One region of the Pseudoduganella sp. HUAS MS19 genome, then DNA from elsewhere that is predicted to be linked to it. Evidence: riboswitches for the same ligand, from Rfam matches in the RefSeq annotation. Region 1 holds a riboswitch; each other region holds the start of a gene.
The links. A riboswitch is a leader RNA that binds a small molecule or an ion and turns the genes downstream of it on or off. The one in region 1 is predicted to bind cobalamin.
Positions count from the first base shown of each region.

Region 2: another riboswitch for cobalamin. It lies ahead of ACWBU6_RS28130 (cobaltochelatase subunit CobN); the one in region 1 lies ahead of ACWBU6_RS01630 (TonB-dependent receptor).
Region 3: another riboswitch for cobalamin. It lies ahead of ACWBU6_RS09500 (TonB-dependent receptor); the one in region 1 lies ahead of ACWBU6_RS01630 (TonB-dependent receptor).

Region 1 is NZ_CM132133.1:347,774-354,874, forward strand. Features, by position in the region: gene cobJ (precorrin-3B C(17)-methyltransferase) at 1-487, shown strand, start outside; gene ACWBU6_RS01620 ((2Fe-2S) ferredoxin domain-containing protein) at 484-816, shown strand; gene bluB (5,6-dimethylbenzimidazole synthase) at 825-1,478, shown strand; cobalamin riboswitch at 1,481-1,707, shown strand; gene ACWBU6_RS01630 (TonB-dependent receptor) at 1,782-3,827, shown strand; gene ACWBU6_RS01635 (TetR family transcriptional regulator) at 3,776-4,453, opposite strand; gene ACWBU6_RS01640 (O-methyltransferase) at 4,533-5,198, shown strand; gene ACWBU6_RS01645 (hypothetical protein) at 5,418-6,203, shown strand; gene ACWBU6_RS01650 (hypothetical protein) at 6,239-6,787, shown strand; gene ACWBU6_RS01655 (ADP-ribosylglycohydrolase family protein) at 6,869-7,101, shown strand, end outside.
Region 2 is NZ_CM132133.1:6,128,687-6,135,787, reverse strand. Features, by position in the region: gene recQ (DNA helicase RecQ) at 1-773, opposite strand, end outside; gene ACWBU6_RS28155 (undecaprenyl-diphosphate phosphatase) at 770-1,603, opposite strand; gene ACWBU6_RS28150 (MFS transporter) at 1,739-2,881, opposite strand; gene ACWBU6_RS28145 (YkgJ family cysteine cluster protein) at 2,932-3,192, opposite strand; gene ACWBU6_RS28140 (YkgJ family cysteine cluster protein) at 3,207-3,464, opposite strand; gene ACWBU6_RS28135 (hypothetical protein) at 3,489-3,794, opposite strand; cobalamin riboswitch at 3,946-4,162, shown strand; gene ACWBU6_RS28130 (cobaltochelatase subunit CobN) at 4,202-7,101, shown strand, end outside.
Region 3 is NZ_CM132133.1:2,065,115-2,072,215, reverse strand. Features, by position in the region: gene ACWBU6_RS09500 (TonB-dependent receptor) at 58-2,001, opposite strand; cobalamin riboswitch at 2,073-2,268, opposite strand; gene ACWBU6_RS09495 (M1 family metallopeptidase) at 2,316-4,457, shown strand; gene ACWBU6_RS09490 (hypothetical protein) at 4,454-5,314, shown strand; gene ACWBU6_RS09485 (DODA-type extradiol aromatic ring-opening family dioxygenase) at 5,334-6,122, shown strand; gene ylqF (ribosome biogenesis GTPase YlqF) at 6,126-7,073, opposite strand.

The DNA.
Region 1 (7,101 bases):
GGCCTTGTACAACCCGAAAAGCGGCCGCCGCACGCGCCAGATCCTCGAGGCCCAGCGCCTGTTCCTTCGCCATCGCCGCCCCGACACGCCGGTCGCCATCGTCAAGAGCGCCTATCGCCGCCGCGAGAATATCGTGTTCACCACGCTCGACTCCATGGCCGATGCCGATATCGGCATGCTCAGCACCGTCCTGATCGGCAACAGCAATACCTTCGTGCGCAACGGCCTGATGGTGACCCCGCGCGGCTACGCGAACAAATACGATATGGAGGAGGGCGGGGCGACCCGTGACGGCGAACGTGCAGGCCGTTCGCTGTCGACCGGCTTGCTGGGATGGCTGGATACCCTGCGTGCCGAGCGCGAAGCCGGCGCCAGCATCGACATGCTGGCAGCGCAGTACCGCTTGCCGGCTGACTACATTCAGGCCACCCTAGACGAACCATGGGAGACCGAAACAAGCAACGAAACGGAAGGGAGCGAGGCATGAGCGATACCCCGGTAAAACCTAAGATCGGCGCCTACCACCGCCACCTGCTGGTCTGCACCGGCCCGCGCTGCACCGCAGATGGCCAGTCGCAAATCCTGTTCGATAGCCTTGGCGACAAGTTCAAGGCTGCGGGCCTGAACGAGGGCGACCTACGCGTGAAGCGCAGCCGGGTAAGCTGCTTCGCCGCCTGCAAGGGCGGCCCGATCGTCTGCGTCCAGCCCGACGGCACCTGGTACTACAATGTCACTCCCGAGAATATGGACCGTATCATCGACCAGCACCTGTGCAATGGACAGGCAGTTGAGGAGATCGTGTTCCATCAACAGTGAGAGAAGAAGTGCAAAGCAGTTTTGACCAGGCAGCGATTGATGCCGTTTATCGCGTGATCGCCGAACGGCGCGACGTGCGCCATTTCGTGCAGGGTGCGGTTGATGAAGAAGTTCTCATGCGCCTGCTGGCCGCCGCCCACCAGGCGCCCAGCGTTGGCCTGATGCAGCCGTGGCGCTTCATCCGCATCCAGAGCACGGAACTGCGCGAGCAGATGTACAAACTGGTCGACGCAGAACGCCAGGCTACCGGCGCCGCCCTCGGCGATCGCAATGAAGAGTTCATGCGCCTGAAAGTCGAGGGTATCCGCGAGTGCGGCGAAGTGCTGGTGGCCGCCCTGATGGACCAGCGCGAAAAGCACATCTTCGGCCGCCGCACGCTGCCGGAGATGGACCTGGCATCGGTGGCCTGCGCCATCCAGAACATGTGGCTGGCCGCCCGCGCAGAAGGCCTGGGCATGGGCTGGGTATCGCTGTTCGACCCGGCAAAGCTTGCCGCCTTGCTGGGCATTCCGGAAGGCGGCAAGCCGGTAGCCATCATCTGCCTGGGCCACGTCGCCGGCTTCTATCCCAAGCCCATGCTGGAGCTGGAAGGATGGGCGACGCGCGGCAAACTGGCCGACCTGGTTTATACCGACAGGTGGCAGGATAACAACAGCGCATAGCGTATAATCGCCGCCGTTTGGTGCCTCGCGCGCGTTCAAGTGCGCAGTTAAACGGGAAACACATGGCCGCGCTGCTTCAGCCGGCAGGCCAGGGTGTGCTGCCCCCGCAACGGTAAGCAAGCGTCGTTCTTCAACGACAGGTCGTCTCCAACGCCACTGTGCGCAAGCATGGGAAGGCAAGACGGTCCGCCTTGCCAGCCCGGATACCGGCCAGACAGGTGGTGCGCGCATCGGCAACGATGCGCGCGCTGTTCGGTCGCGCTCACGGGGAGGTGGGCGGGATTGCCGATTCAATCATCCAACATGACTAGAAAATTGATCCCCGTGATCGCGGGGGCGTTGTGCGCTGTCGCGCAGGCACAAGAGCAGGAAACACCAGCAAGGGTGTACGTTGTTGGCCACCATTACGACAACGGCATTCGCACCTCCGACGCGGCGAGCGAAGGAACCATCACTGCAGCATTGATCGCCAACCGGCCAGCATTGCGGCCCGGCGAGATCCTGGAATTCGTTCCAGGCATGATCGTTACGCAGCATAGCGGCGACGGCAAGGCGAACCAGTACTACCTGCGCGGCTTCAACCTGGACCACGGCACGGACTTCGCCACCTTTGTCGACAGCATGCCGGTCAATATGCGCACGCATGGCCATGGCCAGGGCTATACGGACCTGAACTTCCTGATTCCCGAGTTGGTGAACAGGATCCGCTACCGCAAGGGTCCCTATTACGCGGACGAAGGCGATTTCGCATCTGCCGGGGCAGCGCATATGGGCCTGGCGGATAAGCTGAATGAAGGTTTTGCGTCGCTGACCGCCGGCGCGCATGCCTACCGCCGCGGCGTGGCCGCCAGTTCCACTGAAGTGGGTAATGGCAACCTGCTGTATGCACTGGATTTGGGCCACAACGATGGTCCCTGGCAGATGCCGGAAGCTTTCCACAAGGCGATTGGCGTGCTGCGCTACAGCTCCGGTACCAGCGCCAACCGTTTCAGCATAACCGGCATGGCATACAAGGCAGGCTGGCACGCAACCAGCCAAATTCCGCTGCGGGCAGTGCAGGACGGCCGGCTTGACGAATTCGGCGCCGCCAACCCCAGCGACGGCGGCCGTACCGCGCGCTACAGCCTTTCCACCGAGTGGCGCAAGCGCGCTGGCGACAACCTGACCGAAGCGAATGCCTACGTGGTGCGCAACGACCTTTCACTGTACAACGACGTCACTTACTTCCTCGACGATCCGGTCAATGGCGACCAGTTCCTGCAGACTGAACGCCGCAAGATGACTGGTTTCGGCCTTTCCCACACATGGTTCGGACAACTTGGCCAACGCTCGATGGAGAACAGCATCGGTGTGCAGGGCCGCTTTGACCGCATCGCGCCGCTGGGCTTGTATGCGACGACGCAGCAGCGCGTGCTGCATCCGATTGCCGAGTCGCGTGTGACCGAAGCGAGTGTGGCGGCATGGTTCCAGAACACCATCCAGTGGACGCCATGGCTGCGCTCCATCGCCGGCGTGCGCTATGACCGCTACCGCTTCGACGTCGCCAGCTCCATCGCGGAAAATTCCGGCAAAGTGAACGACAATATCGCGTCGCCCAAGCTCTCCCTGGTGCTGGGCCCATGGAACAAGACAGAGTTCTTCGTGAACTACGGCGAAGGTTTCCATAGCAACGATGCGCGCGGCACCACTGCCCGTTTATCGCCGCGCGAACGCGAGCCTGTGGATCCCGTCACGCCACTGGTGAAAACGCGCGGCGCGGAACTGGGCGCTCGCAGCGAGATCGTGCCCGGCCTGCAAAGTTCGATCGCGTTGTGGCGGCTGCGCTCCGGCTCCGAACTGGTGTTCTCCGGCGATGCGGGCGACACAGCGCCGAGCCGTGCCAGCAAGCGTTCCGGTATCGAATGGAACAACCACTATGCAGCGACCAAACATCTGCTGCTGGACTTCGACCTGGCGTATTCCCGCGCGCGCTATACCGAATTCGACCCGGCGGGAGACCGCGTCCCGGGCGCAGTGGAGAAGGTCGCCTCGTTCGGCGCCACCCTGAATGACGTCGGGCCCTGGTCCGGTGCGTTCCAGTTGCGCTATTTCGGGCCACGGCCATTGGTGGAAGATAACAGCGTTCGCTCGTCCAGCACGGCGCTCGCCTACTTGCGGACCACCTACCGCTTCGACCGCCGCTGGCAATTGACAGCCGACGTATTCAACCTGTTTGACCGCAAGGCCAGCGATGTCGATTACTACTACCCTTCCCGGCTGGCAGGCGAACCGGCTGAAGGGGTGTCCGACATCCACTTTCATCCCGGCGAACCGCGCACGCTGCGCTTGACCCTGCGCGCCGTATTCTGAGCGACCAGCCCGGCAAGATAGGCGCACAGCATATCGGCCAGGGCGCCGGCGTAAGCCGTGATCTCGTCGTCGGTCCGCGGTTTCTGCGAGAACTGCTGGCCGACGGCGCTCAGCGTATCCATCACCAGGTCGCTGGCCAATGCGCGCTCCACGCCGGTAGCATGGGGAAGCACCTCGTCAATGAAAGTGCGGAACATCTGTTCACCGGCTTCTCTGGTTTCCGCCGCCTCCGGCGCGTCGCGATAAAGCGGCGCCGCATCGTCAAGGGCCGTGCGAACCGCGGCCTCCTCACATTCCGAGCGCACAAAAGCGTGGACCAATGCGCGCAAGCGTTCCAATGGCGGCTTGCCAGTATCTTGCAGGATTTCGCACAGCATCGCCGACGTCTCCCTCCACTCGTCGCTTTGTAGGCGGAACAGGATGGACGCCTTGTTGGGGAAGTACTGGTAAATAGACCCCACACTCACGCCAGCCCGCTCCGCCACCCGCGTCGTCGTGAAACGGCGCGCCCCTTCTTTCGCCAAAACCTGAATAGCTGCCTGCAGGATCGCGCTGACGAGGTCATTCGAGCGGGCCTGTTTCGGCTTTCTTCGCGAGGAAACACGGAGGCTTTTGTTATCGGTCATGGTGGCTACTGGGAACGCGAATATGAAATGTGAAGGATTATTCATATTATTCCTGCTCTTACACAAGAAAGGAATACCCATGATTACCCTGACATCCGCACCCGTCGCTCCCCTGTTGCAGCGCCTGTTTGACGAAGCCGAGAACACGCGAGTGCCGGCCATCGCCGCCTTCGGTGCACTTCCTGAGGAGGAACGCGTGCGCATCATGAGCAGCAAGACCGGCTATCGCGACATCTATGCTGACTTGAAGGATGCTGCGATCCCGGTGTCGCGCGAGACCGGCCTGCTGCTGTACATGTTGGCCCGCAACGCCAAGGCGAACGCGATTGTCGAGTTTGGAACTTCGTTCGGCATTTCCACCTTGCACCTTGCAGCTGCCTTGCGCGACAACGGCGGCGGTTTGCTGGTCACTACGGAGTTCGAGTCATCCAAGGTAGCGCGCGCCCGCGACAATCTGGAGGCCGGTGGTTTGTTGGACCTGGTCGAGATCCGCGAGGGCGACGCGCTGGAAACCCTGCGCAGCGGTTTGCCGGAACAGATCGACATGCTGCTGCTGGATGGGGCCAAAGGGCTATACTTCGACATCTTGCGCCTGGTGGAGCACCGCCTGCGCCCCGGCGCCCTGATAATCGCTGACAATGCCGATTACTGCCCCGAGTACATCGCGCGCGTGCGCGATCCGCATGGCGGCTACCTGTCCCTTTCGCTGCCCGGCGATGTTGAATTGAGCATGAAGCGCAGCTGATCTGTTAGCAAGCGGACTTGTTTAGCAAGCTGGCTGTGAATGTTTGAAAACCTTCGACTATTCGTTGTGTGAACGATCGATCGAGCATATGTCTTCCCATATGTTAATCGGTTCGGTATATTGAAGTTTGACTGCGAATAGTCTACGGCAACTTGACCTTCACCGACGGCCTTAGCCCCATCCAGGCAATTGCGAACAGAATCAGGCACGGCGAGAGCAATGAAATTTAACCGACATGTCTCGCCTATCGAAAACGATGTCCAGGATCGGACCACGGATGCCTGGAAAGCTTTGTGCCGCTATATCGACGAACTTGAGGTGAGCGGGGCGGAGGAATTCTCACCGCTAGAGGCACTCGGCCCTGAACATTACGCCAGCATTTTCACGCTCCCGGAATCGATCGGCAAATTGAAGCGCGTGACCAAAATTCATCTTTACGGCAGTAAGCTCAAACGCCTTCCGCCGGAAATCGGTGAAATGACCGCGTTGACGCACTTCGATGTCTACACTTCGTATGGCTTACGGTGGTTTCCGTACGAACTCACACGGTGCAAGAGCCTAGTGCAAAGTCGCGTCAGCACCCGCGTCCTGTATGGCAATCACAAAAACCGTCTCCACTTCCCTTGGCTGAAGGGGAATCCGGTCCGCTATCATGGCGACACGGTCAAATGCAGTGTCTGCGGCTGCGAGATCAGCTATGACAAGACGTGGCAAATGTGGATCAGTCTGAAGGTGGGTACCGATGTGCTCCCACTTTTGGTTAATTCATGTTCCAAGCAATGCACGGAATCCCTTCCCACCCCACACCCCAACTATGTACAGCATGCCCATCGAGGAGGAACATCCGTTGAGCAACCCTCCGATTCCGATGAGATGACCGATACGGCCATGCCCCTCCGCCAGGAAAAGCCAGAAAAGGCTGCAGCCATTAGTTATGTCTCCAAGCAAAACGAATCGCAGAAGCTTCCACTACTCAAAGTGATCTGGAAGATTTGGGAAAAGTGAAACGCATTATCGGCCTCTGAACTCATATGCTAGCGATGAAGATTTCGTTCTTGGATGGCGACGTACCAGCGTTTGAAAAATCTCTTCTTGTAGGCTCGTCCGTTTCTAGCGACGCTGTGTCCGCCAGCGTCGGAATCGTGGTCGGTGGCAGAGAATTCCTACGAATCGATTTGGCGGAGACCTTCGAGTACACCTGTTTCCGAGATGTTCGAATGCTGGGAAACAAGGCGTTTATCGGCTTCGGAGAGCGTCTATTTGTGGTCGACATCACTACGGAGCACGTGGCCCTCTACAAAATGGCTGGGTATTTTGGTCATATCTTCGACGCCGAGGAACTCGAGTATGCCGGTAGCGATTTTTCTATTCTGGCGAGTTCTGCATCTGAGCTACTGGCATTCGATCATAATGGCACGCTGTTGTGGAAGACTGAGGAACTTGGGATTGATGGCGTCATCGTCCACAAGGTCTCTTCAACTGGTATCGAAGGAGATGGAGAGTGGGACCCACCGGACGGATGGGAACCTTTTGTCTTGTCGTCGCGCACAGGCGAGCGTATCAGCGGCGGCATCGAGCCCCAATGGTAAACATGATGTTTGATACTTTCGGCGGCGGTGACCGAGAGCACGGCGGGCCTCAGGCTTTAGAAGGATTGTTATGAATGACAGATGGGCACGAATTCGAGGGGTCTTTATGGATTGCTCGTCGGTGATGCACTCGGTGTACCCTATGAGTTCTCGCCACCGGCAGCGATCCCGGCACGCGATCTCATCGAAATGTCACCACCCGCCGACTTTGCGAGGGCGCACCCCGCAGTACCTGTCGGTACTTGGAGCGATGATGGAGCACAAGCGCTCGTTTTGCTGAATTCGTTGGTCGAGGATTCTTCGCTCAATCTTCA
Region 2 (7,101 bases), 640 kb from region 1:
AGGAATTCCGCCGTCTCTTCGACCTTCTTGCGCGACAGGCAGTAGACGATGCCGCAGTCGCCCGCATGTTCGGCAGTGATGAAGTCCAGCAGCTGCTTGCGGCCGTTGGTCTTCTCGACGATCTGGTAGCGGATGTTCGGGCGGTCGAAGGACGACACGAATTGCGCGGCGTCGGTCAGCGCCAGGCGGTGGATGATCTCGGCGCGGGTCTGCTGGTCGGCGGTGGCGGTCAGCGCAATGCGCGGCACGTTGGGGAATTGCTCGTGCAGCACCGACAGCTTGATGTATTCCGGGCGGAAGTCATGGCCCCATTGCGACACGCAATGCGCTTCGTCGATGGCGAACAGGGCGATCTGCGAATCCTGCAGCAGGTCGAAGCAGCGCTGCGTCAGCAGGCGCTCCGGCGCCACGTAGAGCAGGTCGATCTGGCCGGTGCGCACCAGGCGCTCGATGCGCGCCGCTTCCTCGTAGGTCTGGGTGGAATTGAGGAAGGCCGCGCGCACGCCCACTTCGGCCAGTGCGTCGACCTGGTCCTGCATCAGCGCGATCAGGGGCGACACCACCACGCCCACGCCGTCGCGCAGCATGGCCGGGATCTGGTAGCACAGCGACTTGCCGCCGCCGGTGGGCATCAGCACCAGGGCATCGCCGCCGTTGCCGACATGCTCGACAATCTGCCCCTGCTGGCCGCGGAAGGCAGGGTAGCCGAATACGGTCTGCAGCAGGTGCAGCGCGCGCTGGCTGGTGTCTGGCTGGTCCATCTTGTCGGTCATTCGTGCCAGGTGACCACGCCCGTGTAGGCGGTGACCAGGACTACCACGCCAAATACGATGCGGTACCAGGCGAAGAAGGTGAAGCCGTGGGTGCTGACGTAGCGCAGCAACCAGCGCACGCACAGGAAGGCCGAGACGAAGGCCGATACGGTGCCGACGGTGAATACCGGCAGGTCGGCTGCCGACAGCAGTGCGCGCTCCTTCCACAGCGAATAGAAGGTGGCCGAGAGCAGGGTCGGGATGGCAAGGAAGAAGGAAAACTCGGTTGCCGCCTTGCGCGACAGGCCCACCAGCAGGCCGCCGATGATGGTGGCGCCGGAACGGCTGGTGCCGGGGATCAGGGCGAACGCCTGGGCGCAGCCGACTTTCAGTGCGTCGCCGATACTCATGTCGTCGACGGTCTGCACGCGCACGGTGACCGGGTGCAGGCGGGCGCGGCGCTCCACCCACAGGATGACGACGCCGCCGACGATGAAGGCCAGCGCCACCGGGGCCGGATGGAACAGGACGGCCTGGATGCTTTCGCTGAACAGATAGGCCAGCACGCCGGCCGGGACGAAGCCGACCAGCACGTTCAGCGCGAAACGCTGAGCCTTGCGCTCGTGAAAGATGCCGGCCAACACCTCGCCGATCTTGCGGCGGTATTCCCAGATCACGGCCAGCATGGCGCCCCCCTGGATCACGATTTCGAACACTTTCATCTTCTCGCCCGTGAAGTCGAGCAGGCTGCCCGCCAGGATCAGGTGGCCGGTGGAAGAAATCGGCAGGAATTCTGTGAATCCTTCGACCAGACCCATGATCAGGGCCTTCAGCAGGAGAACGATATCCATTGTGATTTTGTTAAGTGAATCGATGGGAGGACGCGGGCGGCATGCTGCGCGGGCACGAAGCTTACCATGAGCGTCCTCCGGCGACGCACATAATCCAAGGTTAGCCCCGTTGCCCGGGCGCCGGTTTGCGCTGCATCAGGAGTGGACCCGCACCAGGCGGCTGCTGGCGGCCACCAGCAACAGCGCGCCGCCAAGCACGGAAAAGGCCAGGTTCAGGCTGGACAGGTGGGCCACGAAACCGATCAGGGCCGGGCCGGCCAGGATGCCGGCGTAGCCGATGGTGGTGATGGCGGCAATGGCCAGGCTGGCCGGCATGGCGCGCTGGTTGCCGGCGGCAGTAAACAGGATGGGCACGATGTTCGAGGCGCCCAGGCCGACCAGCACGAAGCCGGCCAGCGCCACGGCCGGCGTCGGCGCGGCCACTGCCGTGAAGAAACCGGCGGCGGCGCACAGGCCGCCTGCCAGCAGCACGCGGCGGCCGCCGCAGCGGGCCACGACGCGGTCGCCGGTCAGGCGGCCCACCGTCATGGCGATGGCAAAGGCGGCGTAGCCGAGGCCGGCGCGACCTTCTTCCAGGCCGCGTTCGGCGCTCAGGAACACGGCGCTCCAGTCCAGCATGGCGCCTTCGGCCAGGAAGACGATGAAGCACAGGGCGCCGATGAAGATCACGGCGCCATGCGGCATGACAAAGCCTGGCGCGTCGCCTGCGCCCGCTTCCGGCTGGTGCAGCAAGTCGGGCGCGGCGCGCCACAGCAGGAGCACGATCAGCGCCGCGATGGCCAGGCAGGCGCCCAGCGGCCCGCTGCCAAGCCACAGCAGCAGCGCCATGCCGCCTGCGCCGGCAAAGCCGCCCAGGCTGAACATGCCGTGGAAGCCCGACATCAGGGCGCCGCCGCTGGCCTTTTCGACCATCACCGCCTGCACGTTCATGGCCACGTCCATGGTGCCCAGCGCAGCACCAAACACGAACAGCACCAGCCCGAGCAGGATGGGGGTCGGCGCCAGCGCCAGGCCGGGCAGGGCCAGGCAGACCGCCAGCGCCGACCACAGCACCACCTTGCGGCAGCCAAAACGCGCCGCCAGCGCGCCGGTCAGCGGCATTGCCAGCAGCGAGCCGAGGCCGAGGCACAGCAGCAGCAGGCCGAGCGGGCCTTCCGCCAGCTGCAGGCGCTCCTTGGCATAGGGCACCAGCGGCGCCCAGGCGGACATGGCCAGGCCCGCCGTCAGGAAAGCCAGGCGGGTGGAGCGGCGGTGGCGGTGGTCGATGGTTTGGTTCATGGCTGAACATTCTAGCCGGGAATCGTTTCCAATGCCGGCGGCAGGCGTGTTCAGGGTGCGGTGGCCAGTTCGAGCGCACTGAGCCAGTGCATGGCCTGGCTGCGCGTTTCGCCGCACATCTCGGCCGAGGGCTGCAGGCCGGCGCAGAACGCCGGGCGCTCAGGCTGGCCGAAAATCTTGCAGCGTGCATCGTCTCCCAGTTGCACGCAACGCACCCCGGCCGGTTTGCCGTGCGGCATACCGGGAATCGGGGAAGTGATCGAGGGCGCCGTGCAGCAGGCGCCGCAGGCTGGGCGGCATTGGAAACTCATGATGGGGCGATATTTTACCGCGTCGGCCACCCCAGCCAGCGCATGGCCTGCTCGCGCGACTCGCCGCACACCGCTTCGTCGGCGCTGAATTGAACGCACACGAGGGGGCGTTCGGGCAAGCCATACAGCTTGCAGCGCCTGTGTGAATCGAGCTGGATGCAGGGCACGCCGGCCGGCTTGCCATCTGGCATGCCGGGGATCGGGCTGGAGATTGCGGGCGCCGTACAACAGGCGCCGCAGTGTGGACGGCACGGGATCGGGGTGCGGTTCACAGCCGTGTTTGCGGCGCTGCCTTGCTAGTGGATAACGTGGTGCGTGCGGCTGCCGAAGGCTTTCAGGGCATCGGACAGCGACACTTCGATCTGGCCCAGGTGGGCATCGGCCAGCACCCAAGGTTCGCCGTCCGCGGCATGGCGTTTGGCCACTTCGCGTTCGACCATGGCCGCCATGCGCTCGTGCAGCACTTGCTGGTAGCGCGGCGAATCCGGATTCCCAGCCTGGGCACGGGCATACATATCCGCCCCTTCCCACAGTTCCTGGATGCGCTCATCCCCAAGTCCGGAGGCGGCTGCCAGGACTTGTAATGTTGTCTTGTTATGCATTTTTACTCTCCCAGACACGTTCTTTGACGCGTACTTAGCAGTAAATACCTAATTCTCACGAATTACCAATCATTTCGCAGAAGTGGATCTTTATAACAACAGTCGTTATTTTTCTGGCTAGATTGTCCGCCCAGCGCCGTCTGCTAGAATGGCGCACGTTTATGTGATTGGTGCCTTCCTGCAAGCCTGCCGGGAGGTGAAACGGGAAGCCGGTGCCGCGCGGGATTGCCATCTTGCGCCAGTCCGGCGCAGCCCCCGCTGCTGTAAGCCGGACGAAACTGGCCAACGCCACTGTGCATCGCACGGGAAGGCCAGGCCAGCGGAGGATGAAGGCGAGCCAGAAGACCGGCCAGTCACCTTGATTGTGCGAAGCCCGGGGTGTGGTTTTGCGTGCTCGGAAATCCGCTGTGCCTACCATTACCTTTGCCCGGACCATCGCAGTCCTGCTTTGTGCATTCGCTTGCATGCCTGCCAATGCCGCCGTGCTGTTTGCCGTCGTCACCGAACGCGCTGCGCCTGTCGCCATCGAGGCGGCGCACCGCCACCTGGCGGCCCATCCGCGCGACCGCATCGTCCTGCGCACTGCGGCGCAGTGGATGGCGGCCGACGACAAGCAGGCCGCCCAGTGGCTGGCGCAGGCCGACAGCATCCTGGCGGTAGCGCTGTTTGGCGACCCGGCGCGGCGCCTGAAGGAAGCCTTGCCGCGCCACGCCCGTGCGCCAGCGACAGTGCTGGCCATGAACGGCGAGGCCACGCTCAGCCTGCTGTCGCGCGGGCGGCACGGCAACCTGCAAGGATTTTCGCCGGAAACGCTGCGCCAGCTGTCGACCGAGCAGCCGCCGCAAGCAGCGCTGCAGGCGGCCAGGGCGCGCCCCGCAGCGGCCCAGTGGCTGGCAGCCCGCCAGCTATGGCAAGCCGGTGGCCGCGACAACACGGCGGCCTTGTTCGCCCACTTGCTCGACCCGTCCGCCGCCCTGGCCGAACCGCTGCCGGAACCGGCACTGCGCCTGCGCGCCGGCCAGCGCGAACTGCACGATGCGGCAGCGTGGGGCAGGGCGGCGCAACTGGGCCTGCAGGCCCGCCCCACGGTGGTCGTGCTGGACCTGTCGAACATGGACGGCGCGGTGCCGGATGCCGTGTGCCGCCGGATCGAGCGCAACGGCCAGCAATGCGTGCAGGTGCTGCCGCGCTGGGGCGGCGCTTCGCGCGAGGCCCTGGAGCGCTTGCCGGAACTGATTGCGCCCGCCGTGCCGGCCGCCATGGTGGTGCTGCAGGACTTCGTCGTGGGTGCCGCCGAAGGACGCGAGGCCGTCAGCGGCGCGTTCAAGAAGCTCGACATTCCCTTGTTCAAGGCGATCCGCCTGTCCGACCGCACCGCCATGCAATGGCGCCTGTCGCCGGACGGCCTGCCGCCCGATTCGGTGCAGTACCGGGTGGCGCTGCCGGAGCTGCAGGGCATCGGCCAGCCTGTCGTGGTGGCCGCGCTGGGCGAGCCGCAGCGCGACAAGCTGACCGGCATCGAGAACCGCCCGCCGGTAGTGCTGGCGGCGGAAACGGAACGCCTGGCCGCACGCGTCGACCGCTGGCTGGCGCTGCGTGCCAAGCCGAACCGCGACAAGCGCGTGGCGCTGGTCTACTACAACCACCCGCCGGGCCGGCAGAACATCGGCGCCGACAACCTCGACGTGCCGGCTTCGCTGTTCGACATGCTGCACGCACTGAAGGACGCCGGCTACGCGGTCGGCGCATTGCCGGACTCGCCGCAAGCGCTGCTCGAGCGCATCATGGCGCACGGCGTCAACTTGCCGGAAGACCGCGGCGCCTTGCGCGAGCTGGCGCCTTCCGTGAACAGCGTCAGCGCAGCCGATTACGCGAAGTGGTTCGCGACGCTGCCGCCGCGCGTACGGGGCGAAATGAGCAATGGCCTGCTGGGGCGCCTGCATGCCGACGTGCTGGAAGCGGAAGCTGCCGGCGAATGGGTGCTGGGCCGCAAGCAGGCCGAAGTCGTGATCAAGGAATTGCAGCACCTGGTGGAAGGCGCCGGCCATCCGCAGCGCCAGGCGGCGATCCGCGACCTGGCCGCGCTGGCCGATGGCTATGCGGGCTGCCTGCAGGCCAGGGCGGCGCGCCGCTGTGCTGCGCTGGAGCCCTTGCGCCGCCGCGTGGCCGCCTACGGCATCGAAGGCCTGAAGGGCTGGGGCGCGGCGCCCGGCAAGATCATGGTCGAGGGCGGCAAGCTGCTGGTGCCGGGACTGGTGTTCGGCAACGTGTTCATCGGTCCGCAGCCGCCGCGCGGCTGGGAAGTCGATGAAGAACTGCTGCACGCCAACACCAGCGTGCCGCCGCCGCACCAGTACCTGGCCTTCTACCACTGGCTGCGTGACCGCTTCAAGGCCGATGCGCTGGTGCATGTCGGCCGCCATTCCACCTACGAGTTCTTGCCGGGCAAGGCGGTCGGCCTGTCGGGCGACGATTTTCCCAGCCTGATCGCGGGCGACCTGCCCGGCATTTATCCCTACATCGTGGACGGCGTCGGCGAAGGCACGCAAGCCAAGCGCCGCGGCCTGGCAGTGATGGTCGACCACCTGACTCCGCCATTGGCCTCGACGCCGCTGTATGACGAACTGCTGTCGCTGCGCCAGATAGTCGAGAGTTACGAGGCCGCCAGTTCGGAAACGCTGAAGGCAAAGGCGGCGCAGCTGATGCGCGAACGCGTGGTGGCCCTGAACCTGAAGGCGGAACTGGAGGCGTCGATGGCCGACGTGCTGGCCGTGCGCGGCATCGGCTTCGATGCCGCCGACGATGATCTGCTGGCGCACGAGGTCGGGCATTACCTGACCAAGCTGCAGGAAAAGTTCATGCCGCACGGCCTGCACATTTTCGGCCGCCCGTGGAAGCAGGAGTCCATCGAACTGATGCTGGAGTCGATGAAGAAGGGCGGTATCGACGATCCCGAGGTGGCGCGCAAGCTGGCCGCTTCGCCGCTGAATGAAATGCGCGGGCTGCTGGCAGGCCTGGACGGCCGCTTCATTGAACCGGGCAAGGGCAACGATCCCTTGCGTTCGCCGGAAGCGCTGCCTACCGGCCGCAACTTCCATGCGGTCGATGGCGATATCCTGCCGACCAGGATCGGCTACCAGATGGGCTCCAGCCTGGCGGCCAAGGCTGCCGCGCGCGAGCGCTCCGACGCCGGCAGCGAAGGCATCTTGCTGTGGGCATCCGACGCTGTGCGCGATGAAGGCGTGATGGTGGCTTTCGCGCTGGCCATGATGGGCGCCGAGCCGGTATGGAACGCGCGCGGCATCGT
Region 3 (7,101 bases), 1.7 Mb from region 1:
TCAGCCCCGTGGGCCAAATTGGCGCCAACGGGGCGGTTTTAAGCCAGCTTTAAGCGCTTAGAAGTCGTAGCGCGCCGAAACTTTCAGTTGGCGGCCGCTGTTCGGATAAATGCCTGCGCGGCAGCTGAACGCCTGGCTGAAGTGCTCCTTGTCGAACATGTTCAGCGCGGTCAGCGCCAGCTCCCATTGGCCGAATCTGCGCGCGTAGCGGCCATCGACCACGGTATATGCCGGCATGCGGGCGTCGCAGCTATTGTCAAAGTCGCCACCATAACGCTGCTTACCCACGCGCTGCACGCCAATGTCGGCGCTCTGGCCGTCGGAAGGCAGCCATGCCAGGCGCACGGTCAGGATGTTCTTCGGTACCAGCGCCAGCTCGCGCCCGGCGTTAGGGCCGGAGCGGAACTCGGCCTCCACTTGCTGGTAGTGGCCCTGCACCTGCCATGCCGGAGCGAAGCGGTAGCTGCCGTCCAGTTCAAAGCCCTTGCGCTGGGTCGGGGCCAGGTTGGTGTTGGCGCCGAACATGCCTGCGGTCGGATCGTAGTAGATCTCGTTGTCCAGGTTGTGGCGGAAGATGCGCGCGTCGGCCTTGAAGGCGCCCCGCGCGTAACCGAGGCCGATTTCAGCATCGTGCGAGCTCTGGGTTTCCAGCGGCTTGTTGGCTTGCGGGGTGAAGCCGTTCTCGTCGGAGTTGGCAACGCGGTAGCTCTGGCCCAGCTTGGCCCAGGCGGTCAGGCCTGGCGCGGCCAGCATGCTGCCCTGCACTTCCCAGGCGTTGTTGGCTTGCTTGACGCTGTACGTGGCGCTGGTGAATGGCATCGGATCGACCGAGTCCTTGTCGAACAGTTCGCGGCGCACACCGGCGGACAGGCGGAACTGTTGCCGACCGGTGAATTTCATCTCGTCGCGCACGTAGAAGGCCTTGCTCTTCTGCTTGGCGTCGGCGGCCGAGAAGGTTGCAGTGGTGACGCGGTTCCAGCGGCCGAAGTCAAAGCCGGCAACCAGTTCGTTCAGCACGCCGTTGAACTGGCCCAGGTGGCGCACGCGCGGCGAGAACTGGGTCTGCTCGGTGTCGTAGGCCGAACTGGAAACGCCAAACATGGTGAAATAGGTGGCTTTGGCTTCCTTCTTGCGGTGCGACAGCTCGGCCGCCAGGTCGAAGGCGCCGATCTTGCGTTCCCAGGCGGCTGTGTAGCGCTCGCTATCGAGCTTGCCGAAATCGTTCGGGGTCAGGGTCTGGCGCGGGTTGGCGTTGAATTGCGCTTCCGTCAGGCTGCCGGCGAAGCGCTGGTCCTGGCGCGCGATATCGGCGCGCAGCGAGAAGCTGCCAACGCCTGTGTGGAACTTGACGCCGCCGTTGAAGCGCGACTGCTTGAACTCGTTGTTGTCGCGATAGTTGTCGGAGCGCTGGTGGCCGGCCGAAGCATCAAAGGCGAAATCGTCGAAGCCCTGCACCACGCTGGCGCGCACTTCGCCGCTGTCGAACTGGCCCAGCTCAGTGAACATATTGCCGCTGCGGGCACCGGCCTGCGGGCGCCTGGTGGTGATCTGGATCACGCCGCCGGTCGCGCCTTCACCATACAGCACGCTGGCGCCGCCGCGCATGATATCGATACGCTCCACCATATCGATCGGGATGGTGGACAGGGTCGCACTGGACAGCTCGTTCTCGTTCAGGCGCACGCCATCCAGCACGATCACCACGTTCTGGTCGCTGTTGGCGCCAAAGCCGCGCAGGTCGAGGCCGAAGTCGGGGCTGCCGGTCAGGCTCTGGCGGCCGTATACGCCGCCGATCTTGCGGATCGCCTGGCTGACGTCGGATACGCCGGCGCGGCGAATATCTGCCGCGGTAATGGTGGTGGCGCCGATCGGCAGCAGCGATGGATCGCTGGCAAAGCGGGAACCGGAAACGACAACGGTGTTGGATTGGGCTTGGGCCGCTGCGGCAAAGCACAGGGCAACAGCTGCGGCAAGCGCGCAGCGCGAGGTGATGAAGGTCATGACTTTTTGAATGAGTATTTTCCGCCTGCCTCCCCGCAGCCGGAATCCACGGAAGACGATCCCTGTGCGGGTGCGCTTCCACCTCCCTGGCCGGTATCCGGGCTGGCAAGACTGACCGTTCCACCTTCCTGCAGCTGCAGTGGTTATCTGGCGCGGCCTGCCGTCATGAGGACGGCGCTTGCGTACCGTTGCGGGGGCAGCACATTGCGTTTCCCGTTTAACTGCCTCCATGAACAGGAGGCGGGCACCAAGGCGCCCACATTATACGCTGCTTAGGCTATAGTGACGCGTTGCCAAATTGTTATGAGGGACTCATGCGTACTTTCATCGCGCTCGCGGCCATCGCACTGCTGGCCGGCGCCGCCGCACCGCAAGCCGAGATACCGACGGCGCCGCGCAACGCCGCCGCAGTCACCGCGCCCAGCGCCCCCGGTGCGTGGGGCGGCATGCGCACCGGCCAGGAAGCCACGCTGTCGGACCGCGTGGTTGACTACAAGATCGAGGCCAGCCTCGATCCCGTCAAGCACACCATCGATGGCAAGCAGCGCCTGACCTGGCGCAACCGCAGCAGCAATCCGGTACGCAGCGTGTACATGCACCTGTACCTGAACGCCTTCCAGAATCCCGGCAGCACCTACTTCACCGAGCAGCGCAAGAGCGGCGCCGGCTTGCGCTCCGGCGTCGATACCAGTGACGGCGAATGGGGCTACATCGCGTTGCGCAGCGTGCAGCAGAACGGGGCCAAGGTAGCGTGGCAGTTCGTGCAGCCCGATGGCGGCCCCGCCACCGACCGCACCGTGGTGCGCATGGACCTGCCGCAGCCGGTCGCGCCCGGCGCCAGCACCACGCTCGACATCAGCTTTTTCGACCAGTTGCCGCGCGTGGTATCGCGCACCGGCTACTTCGGCACCTTCCACCTGGTGGCGCAATGGTTCCCCAAGATCGCCGTCCTTGAATTGCCCGGTGAGCGCGGCGCCACGCAGGCACGCTGGAATGCGCACGAGTTCCATGCCGAGTCGGAGTTCTATGCCGACTTCGGCAGCTACGACGTCAAACTGACCGTACCTAAAGGCTATACCGTGGGCGCCACCGGCGAGCTGCAAGGCCCGCCGGCCGAAAAGGACGGCAAGCTGACCCACCACTTCGTACAAGGCGACGTGCACGATTTTGCCTGGACTGCGGACAGCCGCACCGCCAGGCCATTGACCGGCACCTGGACCGGCGCGGGCAGCCCGCAGGTAAAGATCACCGTGCTGTTCCCGCCGGAATACGCATCGAACGCCGCGCCGGTGCTGAAAGCCGCCAGGGATTCGCTGGACTACTTCTCGAAAACGCTCGGCCCCTACCCTTACAAGACGGTCACCGTGGTCATCCCTCCCTACAATGCGCGCGAAGCGGCCGGCATGGAATACCCGACCTTCTTCACTGCCGATGCTTACAAGGACCTCACGCCCGGCACCTTGAGCGCTTTCGAGCTCGATTTCGTCACGATCCACGAGTTCGGCCACGGTTATTTTTACGGCATCCTCGCCAGCAACGAGTTCGAAGAACCGATGCTGGACGAAGGCCTGAACCAGTACTGGAACACGCGCATGCTGTCCGACCTGGGCCGCAAGGTCGATGCCACCACGCCCCTGCTCAGCAGGCTCGGATTTGCGCCGCGCTTTGACGTCTGGGACGCTGAGCGCGCCATGACCCCGCGCGAAGAGCCAGCGGATCCGCTGGGCGCCAGCGCCTTCCATCGCCTGCAGGGTGTGGGTCCCGTATATTCGCGCACCGCGACCGCCATGCACGACCTGGAAGCCCAGTTGGGCAAGGACGTGATGGGACGCGCTTTCAAGGAATACTACCGCCGCTGGAAATTCCGCCATCCGAGCGTAGCCGACTTCCGCGCGGTATTGAGCGACGTAAGCGGCAACCGCAAGCTGGTGGAGCAGGTGTTTGCGCAGCAGGTATACAACGTGAGCCGGGTCGACGACCGCATCGCCAAATTCACCAGTGCCGAAGTGCTGCCGCAGCCAGGCGTGCATGTCGAGAACGGCAAGCGCGTCGAGCTGACGTCGGAGCAGGTGGCGGAACGGATAAACAAGCAACGCAAGGGATGGAAGGAGCAATACCCGGATGCCAGGGAATATCAGGGGCCCTACCCCTACCACACCATGGTGACCGTGCGCCGGCGCGGCGCCGACGTGCCGCAAACCCTGCTCGTCAAGTTCGCCGACGGCAGCAGCGAAGCCGTGCTGTGGGACGGAGAAGAGCGCTGGCGAACCTTCGAGTGGACCAAGCCAGCCAAGGCCGTATCGGCCGAGCTCGATCCCGGCCGCAAGCACCGCCTCGATGGCAACAAGCTCGATGACAGCCGCACGCTCGAACCAGACGGCCGCGCCGCGCGCCGCTGGAGCTTCGCCTTCGCCGCCATCGTCCAGACCCTGATCTCCTTCATTGCAACGCTATGAAACTGTCCGCCAACCTGAAAAACGCAAGCCGCGCCGCCCTGCAGTGGCGGCTGCTGGTGACCTGGCTCGTGGCCGCACTGCTGCCCACCCTGCTTCTCGCTGCGCCGATGTGGAGCACGCTGTCCGGCATTCTCGACCAGTCGGTGCATGCGCCGGAACTGGCCAGCTCGCTGGACCTGCTGGCGCTGTCCGACATCATGGCTGAACTGAAGCGCAATAAGCTGGCGCTGCAGGCAGGCGGGATCGCCGCCCTGGTGCTTACCCTGCTGCTGTCGCCGCTTCTGACCGGAGTGATCGTCACAGCGGGCCGCTCGCAGGAGACTGCAAGCTTCGGCCAACTGTTCGCCGGCGGCGTGAGCGAGTACCCGCGCATGTTCCGCATGCTGGTGTGGGCTGTCGTGCCGTTTGGCCTGGCGCTGGCGGTCAGCGGCGCGGTGGCCGATGTTGCGCGGGACATGGCCGAGAAGGCCAGGCTCGAATCGGAGGCCGACGCGTGGGCGCTGTTCGCCAACGCGCTAGGCGTACTGCTGCTGGCCCTGGCCAACCTGACGCTGGATGCCGGGCGTGCCCAGTTGGCGATCGATCGCCGCCGCAGCTCCGCGGTCAAGGCCTGGTGGTGGGGGCTCAAGCTGTTGCTGCGCCGCCCGGGCGCCATGCTGGGCAGTTACTTGCTGCTGACGATGGCCGGCCTGCTGGCCGCCGGCGCGTTCGCGCTGGCGCGTATCAACCTGGCGGGCAGCAATGGCTTGCTGCTGCTGGCCGGCTTCCTGCTGGCACAGCTGATCGTGCTGGCGATGGCGTGGATGCGCGCGGCGCGACTGTTTGCCTTGATGACGCTGTCTGCAACGAATCGTTGAGCGGAGTATATTGGTGGGCATGACTACCCTGCCCACCTTCTTCCTGTCCCACGGCGGCGGCCCCTGGCCCTGGATGCGCGAGCAGTTCGGCAACGCATACGACCAGCTGGACGCCTCGCTGCGTGACCTGCCGCGCCAGGCCGGCGGCAAGCCCCGGGCCCTGCTCGTTGTCACCGCACACTGGGAAGGACGCGACTTCCTCGTTTCATCGTCGGCCCGGCCGCCGATGATCTACGATTACGGCGGCTTCCCGCCGCATACTTACCAGATCGAATATCCCGCCCCCGGGTCGCCGGCGCTGGCCGCGCGCGTGATCGAACTGCTGGGCGATCGCGCCAGGCTCGATGCGGAGCGCGGCTTCGACCATGGCACGTTCAGCGCCATGTACCCCGCCTTCCCGCATGCCGATGTACCGATCGTGCAGCTCTCGCTGCGCCATGGCCTGGATCCGGCCGAGCACCTGGAAATCGGGCGCCTGCTGCGGCCCTTGCGCGCTGAAGGCATCCTGATTGTCGGCAGCGGCCTGAGCTACCACAACTTGCGCGCTTTCAATGCCGCCGGCGCCGAGGCTGCACGCCTGTTCGATGGCTGGCTGCGCGAGACCATGGCGGCAGCGCCGGCCGCGCGCACGGCGCGCCTGCTGCAATGGGAAGGTGCGCCCGCCGCGCGCCTGGCGCATCCGCGCGAGGAGCACCTGCTGCCTTTGATGGTGGCGGTGGGTGCGGCCGAGGAGGCGGCCGCCGCGGTGGTATATCACGAAGACCGCTTCATGGGGGCGCTGGCGGTCAGCAGCTTCAAACTCGGTTAAGGTTCAGGTGCCACGCTTGCCCTTCATGCGCTCGGCTTCCTTCTCGGCGGCCTTGCGCTCCGCCTCTTCGGCCTTGACGCGTTCCGCTTCCGCATGGATGGCCAGCGCTTCGGCACGGGTGGCAGGGGTTTCCAGCGAAATGCGGCCGAGCGCACCGCTGCGGTAATCCTGCAGCAGCATGTGCGAAGCTTTCTCGAAGTCCCAGTCGCCGCCGCGCAAGCGGTAGCTGCGCAGTTGCGCCACGCGCTCGATCAGCGCCACGCCGTCCATGGCCGACACGTCCGCCTTGTAGCGCGCCTTCAGCAATTCCGGATAGCGCTTCAGCAGTTCTTCCGCCAGCCAGACCGCCACCTCTTCCTCGATCAGCGCGTTGGCGCCGATCGCGTGCGAAGCCGCCAGCGCCATACCGTCGGACGGCATTTCAATCTTCGGCCACAGCAGCCCCGGGGTATCGATCAGTACCGTTTCCATATCCAGGTAAATCTTCTGCTGCTGCTTGGTCACTGCCGGCTCGTCGCCCACTTTTGCCACGCGCCGCTTGAGCAGTGCATTCATCAGGGTCGACTTCCCGACGTTGGGAATGCCCATGATCATCATGCGCAGCGGCTTGGTCGGCTCGTTGCGGTGCGGCGCCAGCTTGCGCGCCTTGGCGATCACCTTGGCCACGTCGGACGGCTTCTTGGTCGTCATCGCATAGGCGGTAACGGTCTTGTCCTGCTCGAAATGGCGGATCCAGGCCGCGGTGGCATCCGGATCGGCCAGGTCGATCTTGTTCAGGATCTTCAGGCAAGGGCGCGAGCGGAACTTGCGCAGTTCCTCCACCAGGGGATTGCAGCTTGCCGCAGGCAGGCGCGCGTCAACCACTTCGATGACGACATCGACGTCGGCCATCTGTTCCGCCGCCTTTTTCTTGGCGGCGTTCATATGCCCGGGGAACCATTGGATAGACATGCTCTTGCCTTACGAATCGAATGAACAA